3 regions of the Lysinibacillus canaveralius genome follow, and region 1 is predicted to be linked to each of the others. Evidence: predicted binding sites of a transcription regulator. Region 1 holds the regulator's gene; each other region holds the start of a gene.
What was found. The regulator CtsR, encoded in region 1, represses protease genes until heat stress. The targets are predictions, from matches to a motif close to ATGGTCAATAAAGGTCAAACA.
Positions count from the first base shown of each region.

Region 2: clpP (ATP-dependent Clp endopeptidase proteolytic subunit ClpP) is a predicted target of CtsR. The motif match lies at 3,468-3,488, and genes of this name have one in related genera.
Region 3: AA0Y26_RS03010 (ATP-dependent Clp protease ATP-binding subunit) is a predicted target of CtsR. The motif match lies at 5,966-5,986, and genes of this name have one in related genera.

Region 1 is NZ_CP154840.1:4,354,969-4,365,698, forward strand. It holds gene ispD (2-C-methyl-D-erythritol 4-phosphate cytidylyltransferase) at 1-244, opposite strand, end outside; gene AA0Y26_RS21960 (PIN/TRAM domain-containing protein) at 261-1,340, opposite strand; gene radA (DNA repair protein RadA) at 1,651-3,027, opposite strand; gene AA0Y26_RS21970 (ATP-dependent Clp protease ATP-binding subunit) at 3,302-5,758, opposite strand; gene AA0Y26_RS21975 (protein arginine kinase) at 5,748-6,857, opposite strand; gene AA0Y26_RS21980 (UvrB/UvrC motif-containing protein) at 6,854-7,399, opposite strand; gene AA0Y26_RS21985 (CtsR family transcriptional regulator) at 7,396-7,872, opposite strand; gene AA0Y26_RS21990 (DUF4870 domain-containing protein) at 8,159-8,464, opposite strand; gene AA0Y26_RS21995 (acyltransferase) at 8,578-8,790, opposite strand; gene AA0Y26_RS22000 (protoglobin domain-containing protein) at 9,013-10,329, shown strand; gene AA0Y26_RS22005 (acyl-CoA thioesterase) at 10,405-10,730, opposite strand, start outside.
Region 2 is NZ_CP154840.1:3,652,543-3,663,272, reverse strand. It holds gene whiA (DNA-binding protein WhiA) at 1-797, shown strand, start outside; gene AA0Y26_RS18495 (HPr family phosphocarrier protein) at 920-1,177, shown strand; partial or broken gene AA0Y26_RS18490 (CPCC family cysteine-rich protein) at 1,452-1,706, shown strand; gene AA0Y26_RS18485 (hypothetical protein) at 2,119-2,604, shown strand; gene clpP (ATP-dependent Clp endopeptidase proteolytic subunit ClpP) at 2,799-3,380, opposite strand; tRNA gene AA0Y26_RS18475 (tRNA-Arg) at 3,564-3,638, shown strand; gene AA0Y26_RS18470 (hypothetical protein) at 3,823-4,128, opposite strand; gene AA0Y26_RS18465 (basic amino acid ABC transporter substrate-binding protein) at 5,227-6,018, shown strand; gene AA0Y26_RS18460 (amino acid ABC transporter permease) at 6,040-6,747, shown strand; gene AA0Y26_RS18455 (amino acid ABC transporter ATP-binding protein) at 6,744-7,466, shown strand; gene AA0Y26_RS18450 (spore coat protein) at 7,519-8,130, opposite strand; gene AA0Y26_RS18445 (LemA family protein) at 8,229-8,819, shown strand; gene AA0Y26_RS18440 (TPM domain-containing protein) at 8,977-9,681, shown strand; gene AA0Y26_RS18435 (glutaredoxin family protein) at 9,729-9,989, shown strand; gene AA0Y26_RS18430 (sugar-binding transcriptional regulator) at 10,151-10,730, shown strand, end outside.
Region 3 is NZ_CP154840.1:623,216-633,945, reverse strand. It holds gene AA0Y26_RS03030 (beta-ketoacyl-ACP synthase III) at 1-821, opposite strand, end outside; gene AA0Y26_RS03025 (YjzD family protein) at 1,028-1,219, shown strand; gene AA0Y26_RS03020 (catalase) at 1,363-3,366, opposite strand; gene AA0Y26_RS03015 (hypothetical protein) at 3,551-3,772, opposite strand; gene AA0Y26_RS03010 (ATP-dependent Clp protease ATP-binding subunit) at 3,824-5,947, opposite strand; gene AA0Y26_RS03005 (Crp/Fnr family transcriptional regulator) at 6,120-6,818, shown strand; gene AA0Y26_RS03000 (metal-sulfur cluster assembly factor) at 6,988-7,302, opposite strand; gene AA0Y26_RS02995 (prolyl oligopeptidase family serine peptidase) at 7,358-8,113, opposite strand; gene AA0Y26_RS02990 (Cof-type HAD-IIB family hydrolase) at 8,239-9,045, shown strand; gene AA0Y26_RS02985 (oligopeptide ABC transporter substrate-binding protein) at 9,108-10,730, opposite strand, start outside.

The sequences.
Region 1 (10,730 bases):
CTGCCCCACCTGTAGGTAAGCCTTTAATTTTTGTAATATTGTATTTTGTAATCATTGATTTTATATAATCACGTTCTGAATCTTTTACAGCAAGCCAAATTCCCGAACACGCTTCATCCTGCTCGAAAACAAGCAATGTATGAATGAGGATGGGCTTATCCATCAATTGTAAAAACAGTTTGTTCTGCCCTGCCCCCATACGTTTGCCACTCCCGGCCGCCGGTAATACTACTTCATACTGCACCTTTTCACTTCCCACTCTATTCCTCTTTCGGCTTTGCAAAAATCATACGCCCGGCAGATGTTTGCAAGACACTTGTAACTGTTACGGTAATTGCTTGACCAATGTAAGCTCGACCGCCCTCTACCACAATCATTGTACCATCATCAAGATAAGCTACTCCTTGATTGTGCTCTTTTCCATCTTTAATTACCACGACCTGCATATCTTCGCCAGGAATAACTACAGGCTTGACTGCATTCGCTAAATCGTTAATATTTAATACCTCTACTCGATGAAGCTCACATACTTTATTAAGATTAAAATCATTTGTTAAAATCTGTGCATCCATCTGTTTAGCAAGCCGTACCAGCTTTAAATCGACCTCCGCCACATCATCAAAATCATCCTCGACAATGAGCACTTTAGACTGCCGTTCATCCTGCAGCCTTTTTAGGATATCTAGCCCTCTTCTTCCTCTTGTACGCTTCAATGTATCCGAAGAATCGGCAATATGCTGCAGTTCTGTTAGGACAAATTGAGGGACTACTAATATCCCTTCCACAAAACCTGTTTCTGAAATATCTGCTATGCGTCCATCAATAATTACACTTGTATCGAGCAGCTTCTGAGATAATTTTATTTCCTGCTCACCTTGCTTCTTCTTTGAGGCCGATCCTGTGCGTGTAAATAATTGCAGCAGTTCGTCTCGTTTATTAAACCCGACTCGGAAACCTAAATAACCTAAAACAATCGAAAGAATGATTGGAAGTACTTCAAGTATTTCCGAGATAAGCGGTAATTGGATTTTATTAAAAGCAAAGCCTATGAGCGATGCTACACTCAGCCCAATAATCAAGCCAATTGTCCCAAACAGCAAGTCCCCGACAGGCAGCTTGAACAACACTTCCTCCATCCAAGTAATTAGTCTGACAAAATAATCGGAAAGCACAAATGATAAAACAAATAGCAGCAGTGCACCTAATAATACAGAGACATAGGCATTATTGATCCATGGATTGGATGATAAATTAATGAATTCGTATAATGGCGGTAAAAAAACAAGACCTAACGCCCCTCCGATAAATAAGAATGCGATTTGAATAATTCTTTTTAACATTGTCTTTCTACACCTCCCTTTCTTTCATTATACATAGTTGTGCCAATGATAGCGACGGTAAGCAATCGGGATTTACGTTACAATAGATCACTTTTTTACATTCGAAACACAATAACAATATGATATTGCAGTTGTTTTTTATCAAAGATATGATTCCCTTTACATAGGGTCTTGTGAAATCCTCCAAATATATCTTCACTAAATGGTTCAGGTTCTTTAGAAAGAACCTCTGCATCTACAAGTTAATACCCTTGATGTTAGAAAAAATGCCCGGCCTTTTTAGAAAGGTTGGGCATTTTTGTGACTCATTCTACAAATCATTGAAACAGGCTCGCAGGCTCTCAGCAATTGTTTCTACTCCGACAACCTGAATACCCGCCGGGAAATCCCAGCCCCCTAAATTGGAGGCTGGAATAAACGCCCGCTTGAACCCAAGTTTAGCGGCCTCCTGGACCCTTTGCTCAATCCGGCTTACACGCCGGACCTCGCCCGTCAAACCTACCTCACCGATGAAGCAGTCCGTAGCACGAACAGTTTGGTCTTTGAAACTCGATACGATGGACGTCAACACAGCTAAATCAATAGCAGGCTCGTCTAATTTCACGCCTCCAGCCACTTTGATATAGGCATCTTGTGCCTGCAGCAGCATTCCCATCCGCTTTTCAAGAACGGCCATCAGCAGCTGGACCCGATTTTGATCAACACCGGTTGCCATACGCTTTGGATAGTTGAAGCTTGTAGGCGTTACAAGTGATTGAACTTCTACCAAAATAGGACGTGTCCCCTCCATCGAAGCAACAATCGTAGATCCCGGCGCTCCTTGCGAACGCTCTTGAAGGAACATTTCAGAAGGATTCAATACTTCCTTTAACCCGCCATGAAGCATCTCAAAAATAGCAATCTCATTCGTTGAGCCGAAACGGTTTTTCTGACTTCTTAAAATACGATGATTGTGATGACGTTCTCCTTCAAAATAAAGAACTGTATCCACCATATGCTCCAAAATACGCGGACCCGCTATTTGCCCTTCTTTTGTCACGTGACCAACAAGGAAAATCGCAATATTTTTTGTTTTAGCAATACGCATCAGTTCTGCCGTACATTCGCGTACTTGCGAGACGCTTCCTGGTGCACTCGTCACCTCTGGGTGGTGGACTGTTTGAATGGAGTCAACAATCACAAATTTCGGCTGTACTTCTTCAATAGTCTGATGCAGGAACTCCATATTCGTTTCAGAATATATATATAGCTCGGGTGATTTAACCCCAAGCCGCTCTGCCCTCAGTTTTGTCTGACGGACAGACTCCTCCCCCGAAATATAAAGAACACGGTGACCTTTGTTTGAAAGCAGGGCAGATACTTGTAATAAAAGCGTTGATTTTCCGATCCCTGGATCTCCGCCAATCAGTACAAGGGACCCTTGGACAATACCTCCCCCGAGCACTCTGTTCAGCTCACCCATTTCTGTTGTGATACGCGTCTCTTCCATCGTTTCTACATTGATAAGAGGGGTTGCTTTCTGCGTCGTAGAAGTAGAGTGCTGGAATGCTCCACGCGGTCCTTTTGCTACAATCTCAACTTCTTCTACCATCGTATTCCAGTTGCCGCAGCCCGGACAGCGGCCCATCCATTTTGCCGATTCATAGCCGCAGTCATTACACATAAATTTTGTTTTCTTCTTTGCCATATCGTTCCCCCAAATGTTTGTTCTTATTTTTATTGTACAGGAAACAGCTAAGATCTTCTAACACAAAACGTTCATTTCGAATACTGCTTACATATTGAGGTATTGGTAGTTACCATTATCTATCATGTAATCCATAGAAGAAAATATTGATTAAAGTATTTACCCTTTTTGAGTTTCATCATTTTAGAGCGGCCACCTCAAAAGCCCGGATATGTCTCAATAAAAATAAAACTGCCCAGAAAGTTTCGACTTTCCGGGCAGTCCCTATAGACTATTATACTTCAGCCTGTTCCTCTACTTTTTCATCTTTCCCACGAACAATAAACTCGCCGTCCTTGTAATCAAAAACAACCTTTTGACCTGTCAGGACAGTACCTTTTAATAACTCTTCTGACAGGCGGTCTTCCACATGCTTTTGAAGTGCGCGGCGGATTGGACGTGCTCCATATTGTGGATCATATCCTTCCTGTGCAATCTTCTCAAGCGCTGCTTCTGTAAGTTCCAGTTCGATATTTTGTTCTCTCAGACGTTTTGTTAGCGTATTTGCCATGAACGAAACGATTTCTTTTAAGTGTTCTTTCTCCAATGAGTGGAACACGATCATTTCATCAATACGGTTTAAGAATTCAGGACGGAATGCTTTTTTCAGTTCCTCAAGCATTGTTCCTTTCATATCTTTGTATTTCGAATCCGTATCACCTAGGCTGAAACCTAAATTCTTTTGGTATTTCAGCGCATCTGCACCGACATTAGACGTCATGATGACCACTGTGTTACGGAAGTCAACAACACGTCCTTTTGAATCAGTTAGACGCCCGTCATCAAGCACTTGTAACAGGATGTTAAAGACATCCGGATGTGCCTTTTCAATTTCATCAAGAAGAACAACAGAATATGGCTTACGGCGTACTTTTTCTGTCAGCTGACCACCTTCCTCGAACCCTACGTAGCCTGGAGGTGCACCAACTAGACGTGAAGTTGCATGTTTCTCCATATATTCTGACATGTCAATACGGATCATCGCATCTTCATCACCAAACATTGATTCAGCGAGTGCTCTAGCAAGTTCTGTTTTACCAACACCAGTCGGTCCTAGGAAGATGAATGAACCGATTGGACGCTTCGGATCTTTAAGCCCTGCACGTGCACGGCGTATTGCCCGGGAAATAGCCTCTACTGCCTCGCCTTGCCCTACTACACGCTTATGAAGATGTTCTTCTAGATTCAGAAGCTTTGAAGATTCTTCTTGAGCAATTTTCGAAACAGGGATTCCCGTCCACATGGAAACAACTGCCGCAATGTCATCCACTGTTACTTCAGACTCCTCTTTGCCTTGCTTTTCTTTCCATTGTTTCTTTGTTTGCTCTAGCTCTTCCTTCAGCTTTTGCTCTGTATCACGAAGTGCCGCTGCTTTCTCAAATTCCTGGCTTTGAACAGCTGCATTCTTTTCATGACGTACATTCTCTAATTTATTTTCAAGCTCTTTTAAGTTTGGTGGAACTGTGAATGAACGAAGGCGTACTTTTGAGCCCGCTTCATCAATTAAGTCAATTGCTTTATCCGGTAAGAAACGATCTGAAATATAGCGGTCCGATAGCTTCGCTGCTGCATCCACTGCCTCGTCTGTTATTTTCACACGGTGATGTGCTTCATAACGGTCACGAAGGCCTTTAATAATTTGGATTGTTTCATCGATTGTCGGTTCATCAACCTGGATTGGCTGGAAACGGCGCTCTAATGCTGCATCCTTTTCAATATATTTGCGGTACTCATCTAAAGTAGTGGCACCGATACATTGCAGTTCGCCCCGTGCTAACGAAGGCTTTAAAATGTTGGATGCGTCAATGGCACCTTCTGCTCCACCTGCTCCGATTAATGTGTGAAGCTCATCGATGAATAAGATAATATTGCCTGCTTGGCGAATTTCATCCATTACTTTTTTCAGACGATCCTCGAACTCACCACGGTATTTCGTTCCTGCTACCACCGTGCCCATATCAAGTGTCATAACACGTTTGTCACGCAATGTTTCCGGCACTTCATTATTAACAATTTGCTGTGCTAACCCTTCTGCGATAGCTGTTTTACCAACACCCGGCTCCCCGATTAAAACAGGATTGTTTTTTGTACGGCGGGATAATACTTCTACAACACGAGTAATCTCTTTTGAACGGCCAATGACAGGATCTAATGAACCTTCACGAGCCACTGCTGTTAAGTCGCGGGCTAGGCTGTCGAGCGTTGGTGTATTCACCGCTTGGCTTTGCTGCTGGCCGCCTGGTGAATTAGCATCATTGTTACCCAATAGTAATAAAACTTGTTGGCGTGCTTTATTTAGGCTTACACCCGTATTTGCCAATACACGTGCCGCTACCCCTTCTCCTTCTCGGATGAGCGCTAATAAAATATGCTCTGTACCGATATAAGAGTGACCAAGCTTGCGGGATTCATCCACTGACAGCTCAATAACTTTTTTAGCTCTTGGTGTATAGTGGACAATTGGGCCAACATTTTCTGTTCCTTTGCCGACTAATTCCTCAATACCGGATTCAATCATTTGCGGGCTGATATCAATCGCTTCTAATGCTTTTGCGGCGATACCGCCTCCTTCACGGATTAGACCAAGTAAAATATGCTCCGTTCCGATTGACTCGTGTTTCCAGCGAATTGCCTCTTCCTGTGCTAGTTGCAATACTTTTTGAGCACGTTGAGTAAATCGATTAAACATCATACAAATCCTCTCCTTTTCCCCTTATTGTAGGTTCATTTTGATCTTGTGTTTGTAATTTTTCCTGAAGCAGCTTTGCACGGAAAATATCCCGTTCAGCCGCTTGAAGCGTTGTACCTGCATACTGCTGGATAAATCCCGGCTGGATAAGCAGCATACATTCATTTAGCTGATTCAGCGAAATATCTGAAATAATTTGCAAATCCACCGCTAATCGGACATTCGATAAACAAGAAGCCGCCTCTTCGCTCGTTAAAATTCTTGCATGTGTCAATATACCGAGAGAACGGTACAAACGGTCTTCCAGAGCAACGGGAGCGCGGGCAAATAATTGCTTCCTTGCCTGGCGCTCTTTTTGAATGACCTGTTCTACGACGTTCTGCAGTTCATCCAAAATTTCTTGTTCCGATTTTCCAAGTGTAATTTGGTTTGAAATTTGGTATATATTCCCTAAGTTTTCACTTCCTTCTCCATATATACCCCTCACCACCATTCCTAATCTTGCCATTGTCTGAATTAATACATTCATTTTTTTGGTCATCGTCAAGGCTGGAAGGTGCATCATGACAGAGGCACGGAGTCCTGTACCGACATTTGTCGGACAACTTGTGAGAAAGCCTAATTGTTCATCATATGCATACATCAGCTTTTCGTCTAAACACTGATCCAGCTTACTCGCCTTTGCATATGTCTCATGCAGCCGTAAACCTGCCGCTAAGCATTGTATACGAATATGGTCCTCTTCATTCACCATTACGCTGATTGATTCATCTTCTGTGAGAAAAACAGAAGCTGTTTTTTCACGTTTTGCTAGATGAGGACTAATCAAATGCTTTTCTACAAGCACCTGCCGCTGTAATGCAGGCATTTCCTTCATTGGAAAATAGGAAAACTTCGGTCCTTCTTCTTGAACAGAAAGCAGCACTTTCAGTACAGACTCATCTACTTGTTTTGCCTCTTCTTCAGAAAAGGTAATAGGAAAGCGGATTCCGTTCAGATTTCTTGCAAGCCGGATTCGAGTGCTCATTACAATATCCGATTTATCCTCACTCGCTTCAATCCATGAAGGTGATGTATTTTTTAAAAAGTATTCAATATTCATGGTGAATCCACACCCCCAACGTTTAACTTGCGTTCGATTGCACGAGCCTCGTCCCGGAGTTTAGCTGCCTCTTCAAAACGTTCTTCCGCAATCGCTTGCTGTAACTGTTGACGAAGCGATTCAATTTGCTTTTGGTAATACTCTGTTTGATCCTCCACTGATTGAGTTTTCCCTACATGCTTCACATCCGCTTGTAAACGTTCTAGTACAGGCGGTAATTGTTCACGGAATGTGTCATAGCAGCGAGCACACCCGAACTTGCCAACCTTCAGAAAATGACGATACGTAAAGCCGCATGAAGGACAGGCAGATGGCTGCTTTTTCTGTTGCGCCTCTTCTTGTACCTCGCTTTTCCACATCGGTAATCCAAACCAATCTGACATCAGTTGATGGATGGATACAGGTTCATCCTGCAGCTCCATTTGAAATGGATGGAATTTACCAGCACATACCTCACAATAATGGCGTTCCTGCTTTGTTCCATTGTGTACTTGTGTTACGGTCACAGTAGCGTGCCGTTGCTTACAATGCTCGCAAATCATGACTCGTCACCCCTCTCGAATTTCAACGTCATCAGCATAGCTTTTAACACCCGGGCGCGTATTTCGTCACGCATAGGCAGCGGCAACTGTAAAGTTGATCGATCAATTGCGGCAAGCATGAGTTTTGCCTCTCGTTTTGATACTATCTCTTCGTCAATCAACCGATAAATAATATGCTCTGCTACAGTTTGTGGAGCCATCCCCTCTATTTGCCTTATCATTTCATCAAACAGGGCACCTTGTGAATGGGATGCTACACGAAGGATTCGGATATAACCTCCCCCGCCACGTTTACTTTCCACTAGATATCCTCGCTCTGCGGTAAACCGGGTATTGATTACGTAATTAATTTGTGAGGGTACGCATTGAAATTTATCAGCCAGCTCACTGCGTTTGATTTCAATATGCCCTTTCCCCTCTAATTCGATAATTTGTTTTAAATAACCTTCAATAATGTCCGAGATATTCCTCATGTTAGTCTTCACCCCAGTTCGCTTACTGACTTTGACTATCTTTGACTATATTATAAAAATCTCAAATTCGATTTGCAATTAAAAAGCTTACTTTCATCAAAAAATGCATTTTCATAATCAAAGAAAACATGGTAAAGGTGTAGTTATACATAGCTGGCAGCCAGCTAATTAAAAAACTTTGCCTTTCCGCCTATGGATCTTACTGAAAATGCTCCTTTTGTTCTTTCCCCAAAAATAAAAATCGGCAAAACCTTTATTACAAAGATTTTGCCGACTTTTTGCCAAATTATACCCAACGACCAACGATTGGATAGTTCCAATATGATTCATTCACCGCTTTTACAATTCCGATAATTGGTACAACAACTAGCATAATGCTAAATACAATTAGGAACGGAATGCCGATGAGAATGAAGGAGAAGAAGAAAGAAACTGTTGTTAATACCCACATAACAAATTGGAACAGCAGTGCCTGTACCGATAACCGCTTCACATGCTCATCTGAACTAATTAAAAAGAAAATGAGAGGAACCACTACCGGCGCAAAGAACGCACTGGCATGAATCAATACTTTTGACCATTTTTCTTCCATATATATCAACCCGCCTTTTTTAATTTTTCTTATACTTTATATACGAATAACTAGCGGAAGAGTTTCAGTATTTATAAAAAAACGCCTTTTTTATAAAGGCGCAGAGTAGTCCATCAATATGGGCCAGTATCATCAGGATTATCTCCCGGTTGCGGGAACAAGAAGTACGAAATAATGGCTGTGAAGATTGTCGCCCCTACCAAAATAAGAAATTTATGCAGGGAAGGCACTTCCGGATATCTGTTAAATAGCATAAAGGTTGAAGTAACAGCTACTACTACAGTTAATGGAATGACAAACTTTAAACGTTTTTTATGAAACTTCATCGCTAACTTCCTTTACTGTGATATATCTCAATTACTCTGTATTCTATCTTCTTTATGAAGAAAATACAATGATTGCTGTTTTTACAAATAAGTGAATAAAAAAATAAATTAGGAATAATTTCATTCAAAACATGCCCAAAAGGACTAAAAAATAGTAAAATCGATTATAGAACTAAGGATACAAGTGCTATGTATTTTAAACCCAAAGAATGGAGATCTCCCATGTTCAATTTATTCAATAAGCCTAGCGGAAAGTCAATAACAGAATTTTTCAGGACCGAGGACTATATCCCGCAAGTTACTCTGGACCTATCAGCCTATCCTGAGCTGAATAAGCAATTACAATTACTTAATTTAACAAAAACTGATTTAGCTATTTTAAAACAACTGCAGCCTCTAGCGGCTGAGACAATTCCTACTATGGTTGATGAGTTTTATAAAGCTATCAGCTTCAGTCCGGAGTTAATGGGGATTATAGAAAGGTCATCACGCATTGATAAATTAAAAGTAACGCTTCATAAGCATTTGGCAGATATCTTCAATAGTAATATTGATAGTGCCTATATAGAGGAGCGGAAAACAATCGCCCATGTACACGTTCGAATTGGTCTTCGGTCAAAATGGTACTTGGCATCCTTTCAATCTCTGATGACAACTTTTATTGCTTTTATTCAAACACTGAACTTGTCAACAACTGAAGCGGCAAAAGCCATCAATGCCTTCTCAAAAGTCATCAACTTAGAGCAGCAGCTTGTTATTGAGGCGTATGAGCAAGAGGAAGAGCGTCTTCGCATGCAAACTGAGGAGTTAAAGCATAACCTAGTTCATACGATCCAGAACACAGCAGAGGAGCTCTATGCCATTAGCAGTGAGACGACCACATCTTTGGCTGCGATATCTGTCCAGACAGATGAAATTGCTTCTGCTACCCATCAAGGTTTGGATTTCGTTGCAGAAACAGAAACCAAATCAAACACAGGTAAAGAACATCTGGCAAACCAAACCAGCCTTATGAATACAGTACTACAACGTGTAGATGTACTGGAAGCATCTATGGACCAGCTGCGTATTTCTTCTCAGAAAATCTCTGAAATTGTTGGGCTTGTAACAGGTATTGCTGACCAAACTAATCTTCTCGCATTGAACGCCTCCATTGAAGCTGCACGTGCCGGTGAGCATGGAAAAGGTTTTGCTGTAGTAGCAGAAGAAGTGCGGAAGCTGGCAGAAGAAACAAAAACAGCGGTAAAAAATGTCTCTATCCTCATTCAAGAGACGGAATCTAATATCAACAGCATGGCTGATTCGGTTAGCAGCGTAGACTCTCAAGTAAAAGTCAGCGTAGATACTCAGTATGAGCTGACAGCATCGTTCACCGCTATTGCTGAAGCAGTTTCAGGTATTCGTACCCAATATATGAGTACATCTCGGGAGATTGGTGCGATATCTAAGCTAATTATGGAGCTGACAGAGGGAGCCGGCCTTGTATCTACCTCATCTGATCAGTTAATCGGCATTGTTCACGAGCTTTCAAAAGAATAGGAAAGTATCGACATAATAAAGGAGCTGCCCAAAAGTTTCAACTTTCTGAGCAGCTCCCTTTTCTAATTTCCCATTTTATTCGTGTGCCAGTTCACGCTTCTTCTTCCGGTATTCACGACGAATAGGTCCTGTTTCAAATAAGCGGCGTTCTGTTTCCGTCTCCGGATGGACGCCAACTACCTCCCGCGGTTTTCCCTCTTCATCAATTGCCACCATTGTAACAAAAGATTCTGTTGTCAACCGCTCTGCTCCTGACTTTAAATCACGGCAAATTACACGCACATAGACTTCCATCGATGTTCGCCCTGTATAGGTTACCATCGATTCAAGCTCTAGAACATCTCCTGCATAGGCCGAAGAAACAAAATCTACAGAATCAATGGAGGCTGTGACAACCTCTC
Region 2 (10,730 bases), 700 kb from region 1:
CAGCCATTGCACGGCGTTTATATACGATTGTTAAAAAGCTCTACAAATATAATGTAGAGCTGTTAGTACGTAAAAAAATGAGACTGAAGAAAAACAATGTATATATTTGCAGAGTTCGTGAAGGGGCAAAAGAACTGCTGACGGATTTATATATCATTTCGGATGATTTCCAGTTTAATCATACAATTGCGAAGGAGTTAATTCCGAAAACCCAGCAAAAACGCGCTTATTTACGCGGCGCTTTTTTGGCAGGCGGATCGGTGAATAATCCTGAAACTTCTGCGTATCATTTAGAAGTATATTCACTTTATAAGGAGCATGGCGAAGCGCTTGCTGATTTAATGAATGAATTTTACCTAAATGCGAAAACAATTGAACGAAAAAAAGGCTTTGTAACCTATTTGAAAGAGGCAGAGAAGATTTCTGATTTCCTCAATTTGGTCGGAGCGCACCAGGCGATGCTGAAGTTCGAGGATGTCCGGATTGTGCGGGACATGCGTAACAGTGTCAACCGGATTGTAAACTGCGAAACAGCCAACTTAAATAAGACGATTGGCGCGGCCATCCGCCAGGTAGAAAATATACGCTTTATCGAAAATGCAATTGGTCTTGATCAATTGCCGGAAAAGCTACGTGAAATCGCGCGTTTACGCGTAGAATATCAGGATGTAACATTAAAGGAATTAGGCGAAATGGTGTCTACAGGAACAGTAAGTAAATCGGGGGTTAATCATCGCCTGCGCAAGATTGATGAAATAGCCGATGCACTGCGCCGAGGAGAATATGTGAAAAGCTAAGCACAGATTTGTGCTCTCTTTTAAAAAGCGGCAACGATTTCAACAAGAAACATTGTTCTTTTCCTGTGTTTTCGCTAAGATAAAAATAAATGGATGCACGGTTGTGAAAGGGAGTTATGCGAATGGTTGAAAACCAAGTGGAAGTAAAATTAAAATCAGGGTTACAGGCACGCCAAGCCGCACTATTCGTGCAGGAGGCAAATCGCTATAAGTCAGAGGTTTACTTACAGAAAGATGAAAAGAAAGTAAATGCCAAGTCGATTATGGGCATTATGAGCCTTGCAATCGCGAAAGGGACAACGGTAACCTTGATGGCTGAAGGTGACGATGCTGATACTGCGGTTACCTCGCTATCATCATTAATTCAAAAAGAAGATTAATTCACTGCACAACTCATTTGAGTTGTGTTTTTTTTTGCTAAGTATAGATTTAAGATAAAGCCGCGACATTTATAAAAAAGTTTGATTGAAAATTCTGTAGTGATATGCAAGTTTTTTCTTGCTTAACAAAAGGGCGCGTGGAGGAAAAAAAACGCATATTCGTTTAAAAATGTAATTGAGATTGTCAATGAGTAAATTTGTATTAGCGACTCAGTTTAGTGTAACAAAAATAATCTAGTTTATGATTATAGAAAAGGTTATCGAGAGGTGTCTTATGAACAAAAACACATGCCCGTGTTGTGGTTATCAAACATTGGATAGTGATGGTGACTATGAAATATGTACAATTTGTTTTTGGGAGGATGACCCCTTTCAAAAAGAAAATGTGTATGATACAGGTGCTAACCAGATACCTCTAATTGAAGCTCAAAGGAATTATAGTAGGTATGGCGCTTGTGAAAAGAGATTTGTTGTAAATGTTAGAAAACCTATTTCACATGATAAAAGGGACCCAAATTGGAAGGCTTTGAATGATGATTTGTATGAAATAAAATTAGCATGTAAAAAGTTTAAAGAGGGAATAGATAATATTGCAGATTTAGAACGTAACTTATCTTGGATTGGTGCTCCTAAAGAAATAACTAAAATTGTTAGAAAAGCGGAAAGTGATCTAGAAATGATTAGGTTTTGTACTTCCGATTATAAGCAAAGAGAAGAAGCAATAGAGGTTGTTGAGAATTTGTTAAAACAGTTAAATATTACATTAGAAGCTCAGGATTAGTTAAAGTAACGAGGTACTTTAATTGATTAATTATTCCACAACCGGGCACAATTCTGGAAGATGAATTGTGCTTTTTCAGCAATAGGGCCAGATTCTTGAATAAGAACTATAATAATCATAACTGTAAGTTGTAGATGATTAATAAAGGAGAAAACTCATTATGTTTGGTTTTTTAAATAAAGCAAAATTAAAAAAAGATGATTTAAAAGGCATAGCAAAATTAATGTATCAGGATGTATCAGATGATTCATGGGATAAAGATAACCTTACTAAAAGAAATTTAGACTTCACTATTGAAAGCGTTCGTTATATTGATATCTATGTAAAAAAATTAATGAATACGGAGTTTGGTACTGAGCTGTTAAATACGCATTTTGATAATTTAGTGGATCGTATAGGTGCATATATTGGCGAGGTTATTAAAAATAATATTAATCAAGATTTTTATTGGTTTGAATCTGATTCAGTACGTAATTATTCACCTAATTTAGAGTTTAGTAATAACAGCACAAAGAGTGTTCTTTATTCTAAAAAGAAGAATATGGTGATATTACCTTTGAATGTGGTATCGGAATTTTTGAAAGGGAGCTCCCCCTACAGTAATCTTCTTACTTACGTAGAAGAAACTATTAAGCAAAATACTTAAAAAAGAGACGTTACTCAACAATCGGTCGCTAATGTGGAATAACACCCTTACGAAATCATCAAACTTTTTTTGTGAAATTCTCATACTTATTTAAAATAAAAACTACGCTTTGATCAAGTTTTAGTTCACTTCATCACTAAGAAAAAAATACACCCGCAGTATGCGGATGTATTTTTCTATATTATACGGTTTACTTATTTGCGGTCCATAATATGGTCGATTAGACCGTATTCTTTCGCGCGTTCTGCAGTCATGAAGTTATCGCGGTCCGTATCGCGGGCAATCACTTCAAGCGGCTGGCCTGTTCTTTCAGAAAGAATTGTGTTTAATTTTTCACGTAGGAACAGGATGCGTTTTGCAGCGATTTCGATTTCTGTTGCTTGCCCCTGAGCACCGCCAAGTGGCTGGTGAATCATAACTTCTGCGTTTGGCAGTGCGAAACGTTTGCCAGGTTCGCCTGCTGCAAGCAGGAATGCACCCATTGATGCCGCCATACCGATACAGATTGTTTGTACTTTTGGTTTGATGAAGTTCATTGTGTCGTAAATTGCCATACCAGCAGTAATAGAACCACCTGGAGAATTGATGTAAAGCGAGATGTCCTTATCTGGATCTTCTGCTTCCAGGAATAACAGCTGTGCAACGATAGAGTTTGCAACATTATCATCGATGCCGCTTCCTAATAAAATGATACGGTCTTTCAGGAGACGTGAATAAATGTCATATGCACGTTCACCACGGTTTGTCTGTTCAATAACTGTAGGAATTAAATTCATAAAAATATCCTCCTTTTAAAAAGGTAAATTCGAATACTAAATGCTGAAAGGGAAGTGCCTATCAGCTGTACCATTATCATACACGTATTAGTCAAGAAAGGTCAAATATAAACTCCGGCCTGATTAGGTATTGAAATTTGGACTAGATATCTGTATAATAGGTTAGGTATTGTTAATTAATTTGTCCTCGTGGTGTAATGGATAACACTGAAGATTCCGGTTCTTCCGCTGGGGGTTCGATTCCCTCCGAGGGCGCCAAATACTATTTTTAAAAACTACATATTTTGATTGAAAACCCCTGTAAATGTTGAGATATCAATGTTTAGAGGATTTTTTTATTTATAGATATTTGTTCGGGAAATCGTTAAAAACGATAGAAAATGAACCGACACTCCACATCATCATCTTCTTTTTGCTTGTATGATATAAGATGTTTTCACCTTCACACAAAACATGTGATGGATTCGCGGCCAAGACGCTCCGAAACATAGTGTATGTTAAATCCCGCATGGAGTAGTACACTTGCATGCGTACAGGGCAGCCTGTGGCATTCTTCTTTTATACCACAATGTAATTGCTTGTTAGCAGCATTATGGCTCACCACTTTAAGTTTCCCAACTGACTTGAAAATTAAACCATCTTCCACAGTTTTCGAGAAAGCATCCTTATTTTCCTCTTTATAGGCAGTATATTTTTCTATTTTTGCGGGAGAATAAAGCGCAGAGTGGAAGCGTCCTGCAGATTTCATTTTGAAAAATAGTAGTGAGTCAGCCCATTCATTTATTACAGAGACAACTATTCATGCCGATGCAGGATATACGTCGCGCTAATTAGTGGAAATAAGATGGTTTGAAGCAGTCTTCAAGTCATCTTATCTTTTGTTCTTTGCTTCGCTCGCTGGTCTCCTTTTATAGAGAAGTAATACTTGGCCAGAGGGCTTTTTTAGTAAAATACAATAGCTGGTCTAGTGACGAGATTGAGGCCATGTTCAAAAAAGTCAGCTGAAACAAAGGTTGATGGGCTTGTGATCAAAGAAGATGAAGAGTGGATTAATCAAAGAAACTATGTTAAATGTTCCTGCTATTGACAGAAAGTTATGAAATAGGATATATGGAAGGAGATCTTTTATGTGCTCTTGGACGTATTAAGTTGAGGTTTGTCAAAAAATAGACACATTTTCAAGGAGAAATGAAATAGGGAATTGAATTCACTTGAAATATAAGTGGATTATTAGTAGATTAATAAATGTTGCATTTAGTTGCGGCAAAAGAGCAAAAAAGTGGCCTATTCGTATGAACCATGTCATACTTTAGGCAGGTTATATGATAGCTATAGCCTTATTTTATACTATGCCCAACTAAAGGGCGCCATTTTACTGTTTCAATTATAAATCTTCAATAGCAATACCTGCTCCGCTTTGTTAGTTTAGCAGCCTGACAAAGTGGAAGAGGAATGAATAGGATAAAATGAACACCCTGTACCGATTCATTTTATCCTAAATTCGTTCTTCTTAAACTATTTTTACAAAATTATTTAAAAACGAGATTTGTGAAATAAATAAATCAGGTTGAAAGATAGGTCGTCACTTTTTGAAGTGGCGGCTTTTTTTGTGCCTATTTTCTTATTTGTTTCCTGCTCCAGATGATAACTATATATTCTGACAAAACGAATATTTATTTGCTTTACCTATTATTATACGCGAAATATGTTATAAAAATTCATGTCTATGAAAAAATAATCATTTTTTATAAAATTTTTTGTTGTATATAAATTCGGAACTTACTATAATGAGTAATATCAATCAAGGATAACAATTGACAGATAATTGGCGAGGAGGAACATATAAATGAAGAAAAGCTTACTTAAGGTGATTGCCCCATTGGCGGCGGCATCTATGTTATTAGCAGCATGTGGTTCAGACAACTCTACGGGTTCAGACGGCGAGATTACAAAATTAGTAGCCGGTACAGAGGCGACATTTGCTCCTTTTGAATACATGGACAAAAGCGGCAAGATCATAGGAATAGACAGCGAAATCCTGGATGCCATTGCTGAAGAAACTGGCGTAGATATCGAAATGAAAAATGTTGGGTGGGACCCGTTATTCTCCCAAGTACAGAATAATGAAATCCAATTAGGTGCTTCGGGTATTACGATCAACGATAAGCGTAAGGAAACTTATGATTTCACGGAGCCTTATTATGAAGCGACGCAAGTCATCGTTGTGAAGGAAGGATCAGATGTAAAATCATTAGCTGATCTAGAAGGGGAAAAAGTATCGGTGCAGATCAATACAACTGGTCATGAAGCAGCCAAAAAAGCATTTGGTGAAACAAGCACGAATATTTCTGCCTTTGAAAATCTACCTGTAGCATTGCTTGAGGTAATTAATAACTCGACTGCTGCTGCAATCGGAGACAATGCGGTTGTTTATGAGTACTTAAAAAATAATCCAGATTCAGGTTTAACGGTTATTGAAGATGATGCTTTTGATAAAGAGTATTATGGCTTGATGGTGAAAAAGGGCAACAAAGAAGTCCTGGACATCCTGAATGAAGGCTTGGATGCGATTAAGGAAAATGGCAAGCTGAATGAAATCGTTGAGAAATATACTGGTGTTACGCAAGAATTAGAATAATAGAGGTTGGAGGTGTTTCAGGTGGACTTATTTGATTTTCGCTGGGACATAATCTGGAACTACCGTGATTTTTATATTACCGGTATTTGGGTAACATTAGCCCTTACATTGGTCGGCTATATTGGAGGGGTATTCTTCGGGGTACTCCTTGGATTGGCTCAGACGTCTAAAAACAAAATCATTTACTGGCCGGCTAAGATTTATGTCGATGTCTTCCGTGGAACACCGATGCTTGTCCAGATTTACATTATCCATTTAGCGTTGATTCCAACATTGTTCGGACAGTCATATGGATGGTTCATTTCAGGGGCAGCGGCTTTAATCCTGAATAGTGCGGCCTACAATGCGGAAATTTTCCGTGCAGGAATCCAGTCCATTGATAAAGGGCAGATGGAAGCGGCCCGTTCACTTGGTCTGACGCATTCACAGGCAATGCGCAAAGTCATCCTGCCGCAGGCGGTTCGCCGCATGGTACCGCCGCTTGGCAATGAATTTATTACACTTTTAAAAGATTCATCGCTTGTAAATGTTATTGCAGCAACGGATATTCTCTATGCAAGTAAGATGATCGTAGGTACATATAACCGGGTGTGGGAGCCGTACTTATTCGCAGCGTTCCTATACCTGATCATGACATTTATCGTGACAAAGGTTATCTCATATATCGAACATCGATTCAGCATTGACTATAATCCGAGAAAGAGCAAAAAGGAGCGTGCCGGGACATGATCAAAGTAGAGAATCTACACAAATATTTCGGTAAGCTTGAAGTGTTAAAAGGCATTGACTATGAAATTCATGAATCGGAAGTTGTCTGTGTCATCGGACCATCCGGGTCGGGGAAAAGTACGTTTCTTCGCTGTTTAAACCTATTAGAAGAGGTAACGGACGGTGCAGTCTATATTGAAGGCGTCAAAATCAATGATCCAAAGACGGATATTAATGATATCCGTACAGAGGTGGGAATGGTGTTTCAGCAGTTCAATTTGTTCCCGCATATGACGGTAATAGATAATATTACAATGGCACCAATGCAAATCCGCAAAATGAACAAAGCTGATGCCGAGAAGCTGGCGCTGGAGCTGCTCGATAAGGTAGGATTGCGGGCAAAGGCGGATAATTTCCCGCAGCAGCTTTCCGGTGGACAGCAGCAGCGTGTGGCAATCGCACGAGCGCTCGCGATGAAGCCAAAGGTGATGCTGTTTGATGAACCAACCTCTGCACTTGATCCAGAAATGGTTAATGAGGTACTGGATGTTATGAAGGACCTTGCAAAAGAAGGAATGACGATGATTGTCGTCACCCATGAAATGGGCTTTGCACGTGAGGTAGGTGACCGTGTACTGTTCATGGACGGCGGTTATATTGTGGAAGAGGGCCATCCGGACGACGTTTTCGGAAATCCTCAAAATGAACGTACAAAAGCCTTTTTAGGAAAAGTATTATAAAGAGAAAAATCCATTCAAGACGGGCTGCTTGAATGGATTTTTTTGTTTTTTATTAGTTCGGCATATTTTTTGCTTTTTCAGCTTGGCCGTACATATTAAGCATCGTGTTCATATCGTTTTGAGCAAACTGTGGCACTTGGTAAATACCGCGCTTGTTTTGGTAAAGAGATACTTCATAGGCCATTTCAACACAGTTCGGTACAGAATCCTGTAATACACGACGAACAACAGGGTTTGTAGATTCAAGAGCTGCTTGTGTTTTTCCTACTGCTGCTGTTTTATGCATCGTAAGAAGGGCACCAGATAAAATTGCATCATTGACTTCGCTGGCAGATTGGATTGGTTTTTTCGGTTCGCTAGGAGTTAAACCGTATTTTACATCATTGCTCATTTGCATGTTGTATGTTTTTGTCGGGTGCTTTGGATCGTGGCCTGTTTTGTAGGCTTCCATTGTGATGTTGTATTCATCAAGCATGAAAGCGTACTGACGGTCTACAATAGCAAGAAGTTCAGGGTCTTGAATTTGATCGCGCATAAGTACGCATTGGTTTAAAGCGCCGATTGAGGCACTTAATACTTCATGTACATCCAGAATTTCGTGTGCGCCGTGGTTCATTGACATTGTTTGTCCGTTGTCTTGTGAATCAGATGGTTGAGTGAACATGTGATAATCCTCCATTCTTTTTGGGTACGATGTTATTATGGTTCCTTTTGTGTGAGCTATTCATAAGAAATTTTTAAAGGTAAAGGAGGAGAAGGCAAATGGCGAACGGCAAGAAAAGCAGTGCCATGATGATCATCATAGCGATCGTAGTAATAATCGGTATTGCACTCGTGCTCATTGTGCCGAAGTATAATAGCCTCGTGAATGGAGAAGAACAAGTTGAGGCATCTTGGGCGCAGGTAGAAAACCAATTGCAGCGCAGGTTTGATTTAATCCCTAACCTTGTGCAGACAGTAAAGGGATATGCTGCACATGAAGAGGAAGTATTTACACAAATTGCTGATGCCCGCACACAGTACGGGGGTGCTGCTACAGTAGAGGAAGCAGCGGAAGCAAATGACGATTTGACGAGTGCACTGAGCCGGCTTCTGGTGGTAGTGGAAAATTACCCTCAGTTAAAGGCGGATGTACAGTTTACCCAGCTGATGGATGAACTATCGGGAACGGAAAACCGATTGGCCGTGGCCCGTCAAGATTATAATGAAGTCGTTCGGACTTTTAATAGTGATGTTCGTTCTTTTCCTGGCAATTTGATTGCCGGTATGTTTGGTTTCGACTCGAAGGAATACTTTGAAGCAGCAAATGGAGCTGAAACGGCACCATCAGTAAATTTTGATACGGAGGAATAAACTTCCACGCACCTATTTATTCGTTAGGTGTCATGCAGTAATAGTATGCTGCCGCTTTTCTTTATTCATACGAAGGACTCGGCAGCCTTTACACAATTAACTGCTTATTGGCTTTTAAAAAGCTGCAAGGGAGGCGGGGAACATCCGAATTATTAGTTTGATTTTTAGTCTGATCCTGTTAGTACCTACAGTTGCATTTGCTGCTATTCCCCAAAAGCCGGCATATAACTCATATGTTTACGATTACGGAAATGTTATGGATGATCAAGTGGAGCAGCAGATGGTTCAAATGCTGCAGCAGCTTGAAAACAGCACAACCAATGAGGTGGTCGTCATGACCATCGATACAATCGGTGATGCTGCTCCCTTTGAATTTGGCACGGAGGTAATGCGTGAATGGGGCATTGGGCAGGCAGAGCAAAACAACGGCATGCTCATTTTTGCAACGACTGAGCAAGGACCGGGAGAAAACGATGTTTGGATATCGGTTGGACAAGGGCTGGAAGGTGATTATCCGGACGGGAAAATCGGCAGGATGATTGAGACATATATGAAGCCGTATTTAGACCAGGGTGATTATACGAGTGCATTTGCCAATATCATGAACGTCCTGTATGAAGAGATGGGCGGTGAGGCAACCGGCGAACCATTGCCTACGGAAGACGGCGGTGGAGGCTTCAGTATTGGCTTTCTCATTTTGATCCTCATTCTTTACTTTATTTTCAGCGGCTTTGGCGGCGGCGGTAGAGGCGGCGGCAGACGCGGACCAAGACGCTATTATGTAGGAGGCTTCGGCGGCGGCGGTTTTGGCGGCTTCGGCGGTGGAGGTTCTGCTGGGGGCGGAGCTGGACGAAAGTTTTAATTCCTTCAGCAGAGACCTTATTACCCGTAGATGTAATTATCTGTATAATGGAAATAGAAGGAGTGATGGCATTGAAAAAGGTAATCTTCTATTCCCGTCCCGACTGTCCGCTATGTGAAGAGGGATTGCTTACGTTGAAGCTTGTGCAGGAGGACGTGCCCTTTGATATCGAAGTGAAAAATATTGAAGAGGACGATACATTGCATGAAAAATATACGCTCATGATTCCGGTAGTTGAAGAAAACGGAAAGATGCTTCAGTATGGGCAGTTGGACTACGTAACATTAATGGAGGCGCTCGATGAATAAATCGAGTGCCCTGCCTTTTTTAAGAAAAGCTGGAGGAAATGGATTGCACAATAAAACGAGGAAGGATATAATGAAAACAAGGAAATAAATTTTTTTACCCTGAATGGGACAATAAAATAATATATGGGACGAATTTTGACCAACTGTACAGGAGGTGGCATATGAGCGATTTCTCTTGCTACAAAGTAGGACGCCAATTAATACCAGAAATTGATGTGCTCTTGAAAAAGCGTTTCCGCATTTTACAGGCGATCCATGCTGCAGGGCCTTTAGGAAGGCGTACGCTGGCGGATTTCCTGCATGTGACGGAGCGAGAAGTACGCAATGAAACAACATTGTTACATGAACAACAATTAATTGAAATCGGTCAAAAAGGTATGATTTGCACTCAACTTGGGTATGAAGTACTTGAGCAATTAAAACCGTTGTACTATGAACTTTCAGGTCTTGCCCAAAAAGAACAGCAGCTGGCTGAAAAGTTTGGCATTGAGAGGGTCATTATCATTCCCGGATCATTCCGAAGCGAAGCAAGCCGCATTCTGTTAGGAAAAGAAGCGAGCAAATGGCTGGTGAAGCTTGTGCAGGAAGGCAGCAAGATAGCTGTGACCGGGGGAAGTTCAGTGGCAGCGATTGCTCCCTATCTTCAGCCTGTCGATTCCATGCCGTCTGTAAAATTTATTGCAGCCCGGGGCGGAATTGGAGAAGAAATGAGCCTGCAGGCAAATATTCTTGTTTCTCAAT
Region 3 (10,730 bases), 840 kb from region 1:
AGACCAATTGAGGCCGCCGACGTATTGCCGTATTTATGTACGGTTTTAGACATCTTCTCCTCTGGCAGGTCTAATCGCTCACGGGCAGCTTCCATAATACGAATATTTGCTTGGTGCGGAATTAAAAAATCACAATCCTCTTTATTAAGGCCTGCCTTTTGTAAAACGGATACAGCAGATTCTCCCATCTGACGTACAGCAAATTTGAATACTTCACGTCCATTCATCGAAATATGATGATTTTTATTCAAATATAAATGCTTGCCGCCGGAGCCATCCGCACCTAATTCATATGATAGAATCCCCCGTCCTTCCGATACTTTCGAAATGACAGCAGCACTTGCACCATCTCCGAATAATACAGCAGTATTGCGGTCTTCCCAATCCGTCAGCTTCGATAACTTTTCAACACCTACTACTAATATATATTCATAACTATTATTTTCCACGAATTGCTTTGCCGTGACAAGCCCATAAATAAAACCAGAGCATGCCGCCGCAATATCCATTGCAGCACATTGTATCCCAAAATGCTCAGTTATTTGACACGAAACACTTGGGAATGCCTGATCTGGAGATACTGTTGCTACTAAAATCAAGCCAAGCTGATCAGGTGTAATTCCTGCATTTTGCATTGCTTTCTCTGCAGCTTTTATTGCCATATGCGAAGTGTTTTCATCTGCCGCTGCAATGTGCCGCTCTTGGATTCCAGTTCTTGTACGAATCCATTCGTCTGTCGTATCAAGGACTTTTTCTAAATCCGTATTTGTCAGCACTTTTTCCGGTACATAACTTCCCAGTCCGATAATGCCTGCATTCATCCTAACATCCCCTTTATTTTTGACACTAACATTTAGTAGTTGGTCATAATTATAGCTCATAAAAAAATATTATACAACGTTAAATTTCAAAGGTTGTTCATGAAATGTTTGCAAAAGTTTATTTTTCTTTTCATAAAACGTATGGTATGATAATGGGTGTGTAATTAGATAATAAGATTCCATAAAGTTTGATAGAGGTGAAATTGATGCAATACATTATGACGTTTGTATGGTCATTACTACTAATTTCTATGTTGAACTACGTAGTAAGTTCAGTAATGAATGTACCATTCGAGTTCATGACTGGTGTAATCGTTTCTGTAGCATTCTCCGTAATTGTTTTACTTATCGCAGCGGTGATTCCGAACGACCCAGTAGAACATGCTGACCATCACTAATTAGAAGGCGCTCCAGTAAGGAGCGTTTTTTTATTGTTAAAATTTATTTTTGCTTCCTCCAACAGATATACTATTACAAAACAGAACAGGCTTGCCTGAAATTCTCTTTCAAGCAAGCCTGTTTACAGATTTGGAAATTATTATTATGGTTTACCGCTGCGGTCCCAGAAACGTGCTTCTGTTACCGCTTCAATATAAGCATCAATATTATTTTGTACGACTCCTGCACCTCGCACGTTTGCAAGCCCATCCAGAATATGACTTCCTTCATTTAATGAACCAACAGGCTTATAATGCAGAAAAGCTTCTTCTACAAAGTCAGGTGCTTCTTTAGCGAAGGTCGGTGTTTTCCCTTCTTTGCTTGCTACAAGGACAGCATCAAACAACACCGAATCTGCTGTTAGTAATGTGTGTTTGACCTCTAGCTCTGTCCCATCTTCACCTACAATCTTACCATGGTGGTCACTAATGATTTCAGGTATTGTTCCTTTGCTCTTTAACGTCTGCAGCCATATTGGGAGATCTTTTGAGAAGCCGTCAGCGGCGAGAACAGCGATTTTTCGAGTATCCGGCTTTTTCACTGTATTCATTTGACTTAATGCTGGTGATGTTTTATCAGTTAAAACCGGCTTGACAGATGGAACAGGAAGACCAAGGTTTTCTGCAACACCTTTTACCAAGTCATGGCTGACATTTGAGAACATTTCAAGCACCTGAATGCGTACGGACTCGGTTTCACATTTTCCAAGCTCGAAGCTGAGTGCATTGATCATATGCTCTTGCTCTACATCTGACATACTGTTCCAGAACATCGTTGCCTGCGTGAAATGATCGTCAAAGCTCTGGCTTCGCGCACGTACTTTATGACCCTCTACCTTTTCCTGATAGTGCTCATAACCGCCATTTTCCGCTGAAATTGGATGTGGTGTGTTATTTGCCAAGCTATTTTTCGAATAGCTTACCTTTCCAACATTGATTGTATGACGTCCATAGCCGTCACGCTGATTGTTGTGGAACGGGCACACCGGGCGGTTAATCGGCAGCTCATGAAAGTTTGGTCCTCCTAGACGGATTAATTGTGTATCTGTATAAGAGAATAAACGACCTTGTAGCAGCGGATCATTGGTAAAATCAATGCCCGGCACAACATGACCTGGATGGAATGCTGCCTGTTCTGTTTCAGCAAAAACATTTTCTACATTGCGGTTCAATGTCAATCTGCCGACACGCTGCACTGGTACATCCTCTTCCGGCCAGATTTTTGTTGGATCCAACACATCAAAATCGAATTTGAATTCATCAGCTTGGGGAATGATTTGTAAACCTAATTCCCACTCAGGGTAGTCTCCATTTTCAATACTTTCAAATAAATCACGGCGATGGAAATCCGGATCTTTGCCATTAATTTTCTGTGCCTCATCCCAGCATACTGAATGAATACCTAGGAGCGGCTTCCAATGGAATTTTACAAAGAATGCTTCTCCAGCTGAGTTCACAAGGCGGAATGTATGCACACCGAACCCTTCCATCATGCGGTAGCTGCGTGGAATCGCACGGTCGCTCAACTTCCACATAATCATATGGGCACTCTCTTGATTATTGGCTATAAAATCCCAGAATGTATCATGAGCTGATGCTGCTTGCGGTATTTCATTATGAGGTTCTGGTTTTAAAGCATGAACTAAATCAGGAAATTTAATTGCATCTTGGATGAAGAATACAGGCATATTATTACCTACTAAATCGTAGTTACCTTCTTCTGTATAGAACTTCACCGCAAATCCACGGGCATCGCGGGGGACATCCGCTGATCCTTTTGAGCCAGCTACCGTGGAAAAGCGAACAAATACCGGTGTTTTTTTCGTAGGATCCGTTAAAAACTTAGCTCGCGTATAACGCTCAAGCGATTCATAAACTTGGAATTCCCCATGAACGCCATATCCACGCGCATGTACGATTCGCTCTGGTATACGCTCATGGTCAAAGTGCGTCATTTTTTCCCGAAAGTGAAAGTCTTCTATAAGCGTCGGACCGCGATCTCCCGCTTTTAGTGAAAATTCATCGTTTGCCATTTTCAACCCTTGATTTGTTGTAAGCACTTTTCCCTCGTCAACAGCATGATATTGTTCAAGTTGCTCTAATTTCATATTTGACACTTTTTTTGGTTCTTTTTCCTTCAAAATATCCCCTCCTCAAAAATTCGCTCTACCCCTCTCTTACCTCTTTTTTATGTAAATAAACAAAAAGGACTATCAAGTAAGCTTAGCTCTCCTGATAGTCCCCTGTGGTTTATTACGTATTTCCATAAAATTTTGTTCTTAACAATGCTGCCTATTTATATCTTCGTTCTGAACCAGAAGTCGACTTTGTTGCCTCGTGATTATCTTCGTCTTTCACTTGGTCATTTAATTCTTCCATCGGTAATGGATCCACCGTCTTCATGTCTTCATGCATATCAAATAAACTTTCTTTCTGTGTATCTAGCATATCCGGATTGTCCATTTTTCCTTGCTGCACTTTTTTATTTTTACCGTTACCTTCTCTTTTTTCCATACTTCACGCCTCCTTTTTTTATACCATACCCAAAGGAGACATGCTGTTAACTTATTTCACACTGATTTCTCCATCTTTTAAAATCAGCTCGATCATTCCGCCGGGCACTACTTCACCACGCAGCAGTTCTTTTGCTACGGCCGTTTCCAAATAGCGCTGAACAAATCGCTTCAGCGGCCGTGCACCGAATTGCGGGTCTGCCCCATGCTCTACTACATAATCAATGACATCATCCCCAACGACAAGTTTGATTTCTTGTTCAGCAACACGTTTTCCGAGTGCTTCCACGTATTTTCGTACAATTGCATGGAAGTGAGCATGTGTTAGTGCATGGAAGGTAATGATATCATCCACCCTGTTCAGTAATTCCGGCTTAAAATGCTGCCGAAGCGCCAGCATAATTAAATCTTCCGTTTCCTTTTCGTTACTTGGATTTAATAAATATTCCGAACCGATATTAGAGGTCATGATAACAACTGTGTTAGAGAAGTTCACCATACGGCCCTGCGAGTCTGTAATGCGCCCGTCGTCCAATATTTGCAGCAGAATATTTGCCACATCCGGATGTGCTTTTTCGATTTCGTCAAGCAGCACAACGGAATATGGATTACGGCGCACAGCTTCTGTCAGTTGACCGCCTTCTTCATATCCGATATATCCAGGAGGTGCACCAACTAGACGTGAAACGCTATGTTTCTCCATATATTCACTCATATCAATACGAATGAAATGCTCTTCGGAATCAAATAGTTGGGCTGCCAATGCTTTGGCAAGCTCTGTTTTCCCGACCCCTGTCGGACCGAGGAACAAGAAGGAACCAATTGGCTTTGTGGGGTCCTTAATCCCTGAACGTGCACGCCATACAGCCTCCGTTACAAGAGAAACGGCCTGCTCCTGCCCTACAACACGCTCATGCAGCGTCTCTTTTAAACGAAGCAGCTTTTCGCGCTCTCCTTCTACAAGCTTTGTCACAGGAATGCCTGTCCAACGAGATACAATTGAAGCAATTTCCTCTGCTGTCACTTCTTCACGTAAGATACGGTTATCAGCTGTTTTCGTAATTTCTGCCTCTAAGGTCGCTAGCTCCTTCTCAAGTGATGGAATTTTTCCGTGGCGAAGTTCCGCAGCCTTGTTTAAATCATATTTACTTTCTGCTTCTTCTAAATCCCGGCGATATTTATCAAGCTGTTCTCGTTTTTTCTGAATCTCCTGCAGTCCAGTCTTCTCAAGCTCCCACTGTTTTCGCAGCTGCTCTGTCGAAGTGCGAAGGTGATTAATTTCCCCTTGAAGGGCTTCCAGCCGCTTTCTGCTTGCCTCATCTTTTTCCTTACGCAATGCCTGCTCTTCAATTTCCAGCTGCATTAGACGACGCGTTACGATATCAAGTTCTTGTGGCATCGAATCAATTTCTGTACGAATCATTGCACATGCTTCATCAATCAAATCAATTGCTTTATCAGGCAGGAAGCGCTCGGTAATATAACGATTTGACAGCTCAGCTGACGCAATAATAGCGCGGTCATGAATACGTACACCGTGATGAAGCTCAAAACGCTCCTTCAAGCCGCGTAAAATGGATACCGTATCCTCAATAGACGGCTCACGTACCAGAACTTGCTGGAATCTGCGCTCAAGAGCTGGATCCTTTTCGATATACATCCGGTATTCATCAAGTGTCGTCGCCCCAATGCAATGCAATTCTCCACGTGCAAGCATAGGCTTCAGCATATTCCCTGCATCCATTGCTCCATCTGTCTTGCCGGCACCAACAATTGTATGAATTTCATCGATAAATAAAATAATACGTCCTTCAGATTCTTTCACCTGCTTTAATACGCTCTTTAACCGCTCTTCAAATTGTCCTCTATAGCTTGCTCCTGCAATCAAGGCACTCATATCTAGTTCATATAATAGACAGTCTTTCAACCCTTCAGGAACATCTTTACGCACAATACGCTGTGCAAGGCCTTCTACAATTGCCGTTTTCCCAACACCAGGCTCCCCGATGAGCACCGGATTGTTTTTTGTCTTACGACTTAAAATACGGATAACATTTCGAATTTCCTCATCTCGCCCAATGACCGGGTCCATCTTGCCGTTTTTTACTTCCTCCACTAAATTACGACCGAATTGCTCCAGTGGCGGACGATTATCTTGTGTTTGTGTAAACTGCATAGCCTCTACCTCCTATAAAGTTTGACCATCTTTGACTAATGAAATTATAAACTATATTTTATTGAAAATCAAAAATATGTATTCACAAAATTTTACTCTTATTACCAAATCCCTTATGTTATCATACTTATAAGGAAATTTTATGTTTTCATCATACGTTTAGGATGTGATTATGATGGTCGCTTTACACAATGCTCCATTGAACATTCACCATTTATTTAAAGAGTACGGATTGATTATTAAAGTGAAGAAAGGCAGTCACATTTTCCGTGAAGGCGAACGTGCTGAGAACATTTTTTTTGTTGAGCAAGGTGCCATTCAAATCAGCAAAGAGACAGAACAAGGGAAGGAATTAACTCTACGCATCTGCGGACCACACGCGATCATGGGAGAAAGTGCAATGTTTTGTAAAGCAAGCTATCATTCAACTTCCGCAAAAGCAGTAGAATCCTCTCAATTACTTACACTACAAACTGATACCCTTGAATTGTTATTGTCGGAAAACCCTCCATTAATGCTTGAATATATAAAATGGCTGCAAACGGAAAGTTTGAAGCATCAAAGCCGGCTGCGTGACCTCATGTTAAACGGAAAAAAAGGGGCTCTTTTTTCTACACTTATTAGACTCGCCAATACATATGGCGAATTCCGAAGCAACAATGAGGTATTTATTGATTTCGCCTTAACCAATACTGATATCGCCAACCTTTGTGCAACAAGTAGAGAAATGATTAACCGTATGTTAAATGACTTGAAAAACAATGACATTCTCAGCTTTGAAAAGGGGTACATTACAATAAACAATCTGCAATTTTTAAAGGACGAAATTTCCTGCGAAAACTGCCCCCTGTCCATTTGCCGCATTGACTAAGAAAAGGCGCTTTCCCGCCGGACTTGCTGCGACCAGCTACAACAAGTTTTGGAAGCCTGCACCTTTCCTTTAGTACAGATAATAAGACAATCCTGTAAACCCCGAAGTTTATAGTTTTTATCTAAAAAATCCCGCGTTCACTACGAACGCGGGATTTAAATTACAATGCTTATCGAATGCCGAGTGCCATCTTAGCGTAACGCGACATCATATCTTTAGACCATGCCGGCTGCCATACGATATTCACTTCGATATCCTTAATTTCCGGTAATTCTCCTAAAGCTGTTTTTACTTGGTCAACGATAACCGGACCCAGCGGGCAGCCCATCGATGTTAATGTCATCGTAACAGTCGCTACCCCTTCTTCATTTAAATCAACATCATATACTAAGCCAAGATTAACGATATCAATCCCCAACTCAGGATCGATTACATTTTCCAAAGCGCCTAACATGCTATCTTTCATATCTTGATCAATTGCCATTTCTGCATCTTCCTTTCACACAGTTGTGTAGGTTCATCATATCAAAAGTGTAGCTTTATGCCAAATGTTCAGCCAGCCATGCGGAGACAGCAAGCACACCCGTACGTGAAACAGCATGTCCAGCCTTTTCATCAGCTATGTATTCCACTTTCAGGGGATTTCCCTGCTGAACAAGCTCTTCGTAAAATGGATAAGTCATATGGAATGGTACAACCGGATCTTTTTTTCCGTGCCAGAACATAACAGGAACTTTTTCAAAAATCTCAGGTCGCTCCATAAGGTCGTATGGCTGCAGTGCTTCTAAAATAGCATGCTGTTGTTCTTCTGTAAGCTGAAGATCCACCCCCAGCTCTTTCATTTGCCGGAGTTGATATTGAGCCATTTCAGTATAGCTCACCACGCCCATTAAAATACCAGCCGCATCAATCCAGTCATATATCTTCAAACAGCCAGCTGTTGTAATACCGCCCATAGATGTTCCACAAACGCCCACTTTTCCTGTAAATCCTTTTCCCTGTAAAGTATCATATAAACTTTGGACTTCTTTTATATTCTTTACAATAATACGCCAAAATATTGAATTCATTTGTGCTTCCGGTAAGTTTTCTGAACGTTCACCATGCATAAAGGCATCCGGCAAAATGACACGCACACCTTTTTCTACAAGATTATAAGCGTAATGGAGATTGTGTTCCTTGGCACTCATAAATCCATGCAAAAAAACGACGGTTGGCGCATCTTTCTGCATTCTTTTATTATATACATGTAATAAGGGAATTCCTCCCCAGTTTTCTTTCTGTACAATCACCATTTTCACTCCTTCATTATCTTTACATTAGTAGCGTATCAAAAATTAACTGGTTATGGTTACAATATTTTGCGAAACGGAAAGAATAACGATAAAATTGAACCAATGTCGAAAGGAGCTTTTCTATCATGAAACAGCATTTAATCGTATTAGATTTGGACGGTACATTATTAACCGATGACAAAACGATTTCACCATACACAAAAAGTATATTGGCAAAAGCCCGTGAAGCAGGCCACCAGGTGATGATCGCAACTGGACGTCCTTTTCGTGCAAGCCAACTATATTATAAGGAATTGGACCTGATAACACCAATTGTCAACTTCAACGGTGCTTTTATCCACCACCCTCTCAACCGATCTTGGGAAACAATGCATTCCCCTATATCCATGAGCGTTGTCCACGATGTAGTGGATTCGGTGAACAAATTCCAATATGAAAACTTAATCGCCGAGGTAATTGACGACGTTTACCTTCACAATGAAAATGAAGAATTACTGAATGTATTTAATATGGGAAATCCGAGAGTCACAACCGGTAATCTAAAGCTCACTTTGCATGAGGATCCGACAAGTCTTCTCATCCAGGCAAATGAGCATAATGTGCCAATTATTCGCAAGCATTTAGAGGATGTCCACGCTGAACTGATCGAGCATCGAAAATGGGGGGCGCCGTTCCCAATCATTGAGATTGTCCGTAAAGGGCTGAGCAAAGCAGTAGGCGTATCTAAGATAGCCCACGAATTTGAAATCCCGCAGGACCGTATCATTGCGTTTGGTGATGAGGACAATGATCTGGAAATGATCGATTATGCAGGCATCGGTGTAGCGATGAGCAATGCAATCGACGAACTAAAATCTGTAGCAAAAGAAATTACATTAAGCAACAATGAAGACGGTATCGGGAAATTCCTGGCTGACCGGTTAAAGCTATAGATAAAAAAGACGAAATCATCCAAAATGGAGATTTCGTCTTTTTTGCTGCTTGCTGCTGCTAATTAATTACCTGCAATCGGCTCTTCAGCTACAAGCTCAATTTCTTGTAAGTTATCTCCAGTTGCATCGTTGTAATCAACTTTGTAGTTTTTCACACGTTTGTTCACAGGGAACAATTCATAGCGGAACTGCATTGGGATTACCACTGCATTTTCTTCCATGTACTCTTGGTAAGCACGGAACTGTTCAGAACGGTATGCACTGTCCATCGCTTCTGGAGAGTCAATGTTATTTAAGATTGTTTCTAATTCTTCAGTTGTGTAACGACCTAAGTTATTAGCTGATGTTCCCGAATACGTAGCGAATGGAGATGGATTTGTACCAGTTCCCCAAGCACCCATAAACACATCGATTTCCGGATCGTCAGCACGGACTTTGTCATAGAATGAGTTGAAGTCGATTAGACGGCCAGTAGTCAACACTACATTCAACCCAACATCTTTCCAGTTTTGCAGGTAGTAAGAAATAATATCTTCCTGTGTTTGGTCACCAGACATAGCTGCCAGCCTGATTTCAAGTGGTTGGCCGTTTTTATCTTCACGCATGCCGTCACCATCTACATCCTTGTAGCCAGCTGCATCTAAAATTTCAATTGCTTTCGCTTCATCATACGTGTAGCCTTCTAATGAATCGTCAAAGAATGACGAGAATACTGGTGGAATCATAGAATTTGCACGCTCACGTAACCCGTTGTAGTACACTTCTGAAACTTCTTCGATGTTTAGTGCATAGCCCATTGCTTTACGCAGCTCTACATCACCCATTTTTGAATTTTCAAAATCAGAGACAACTTGCTTGTTCGCAGTATCGTATTTACCAAGCTTGAAGCTTAAGTAAGAATAGTAAAGCTCTTGGCGACCTAAAATATCGATGTTATCCAGGTCTTTTATTTCTTGCCATTGTGTAGCATTGAAGTACTGGGCTAAATCATATTTACCCTCTTTCATTGCTACAGAGATAGAACTTGGTGGTACAACTTTCACTAATACACCGTCTAATTTCGGCTTACCTTTCCAGTAGTGCTCGTTTGCAACAAACTGAACAGATTCACCTGGAACAACTTTATCAAATTTAAATGCACCTAATGTTACAGGGTTTTTACGTACTAAATCATGTGCTAGTAAGTCAGCTACAGGGATATCAGCCATCAAGTGTGATGGTGCTGCATAAGCCCAAAGTCCGTCGCCGCCATAGAATACTGCTGGCGATAATTTTTTGAAGCTGATTTCCAACGTTGTTTCGTCAATTTTTTTCAAGCCTGAAATTGTTTCTGCTGTACCAGCATGAAACTCTTCAGCACCGACGATATTTTGGAAGTCGCCATCATAGCGTACGCCTTCATAATCAGGATCTGCAATAATTTCGTAAGGTAAGATTAAGTCTTCAATCTTTAAAGGCTCACCGTCAGACCATTTTACACCCTCGCGGATTTTAACAGTCGCTTTTAGATTTTCCTCATCTACTTCTAAAGAAGCAATACCTTCGTCTGTAAATTTAAACTCGCCATCAGTCTCAAAGAGTACGTTTGATGACCAATTCATTAACTCAGAATCATAGCCGTCATCATAAAGTTCCCAGCTGAAAATACCTTGGAAAGGCTCATCCTTTACCAACGCTACTTGAAG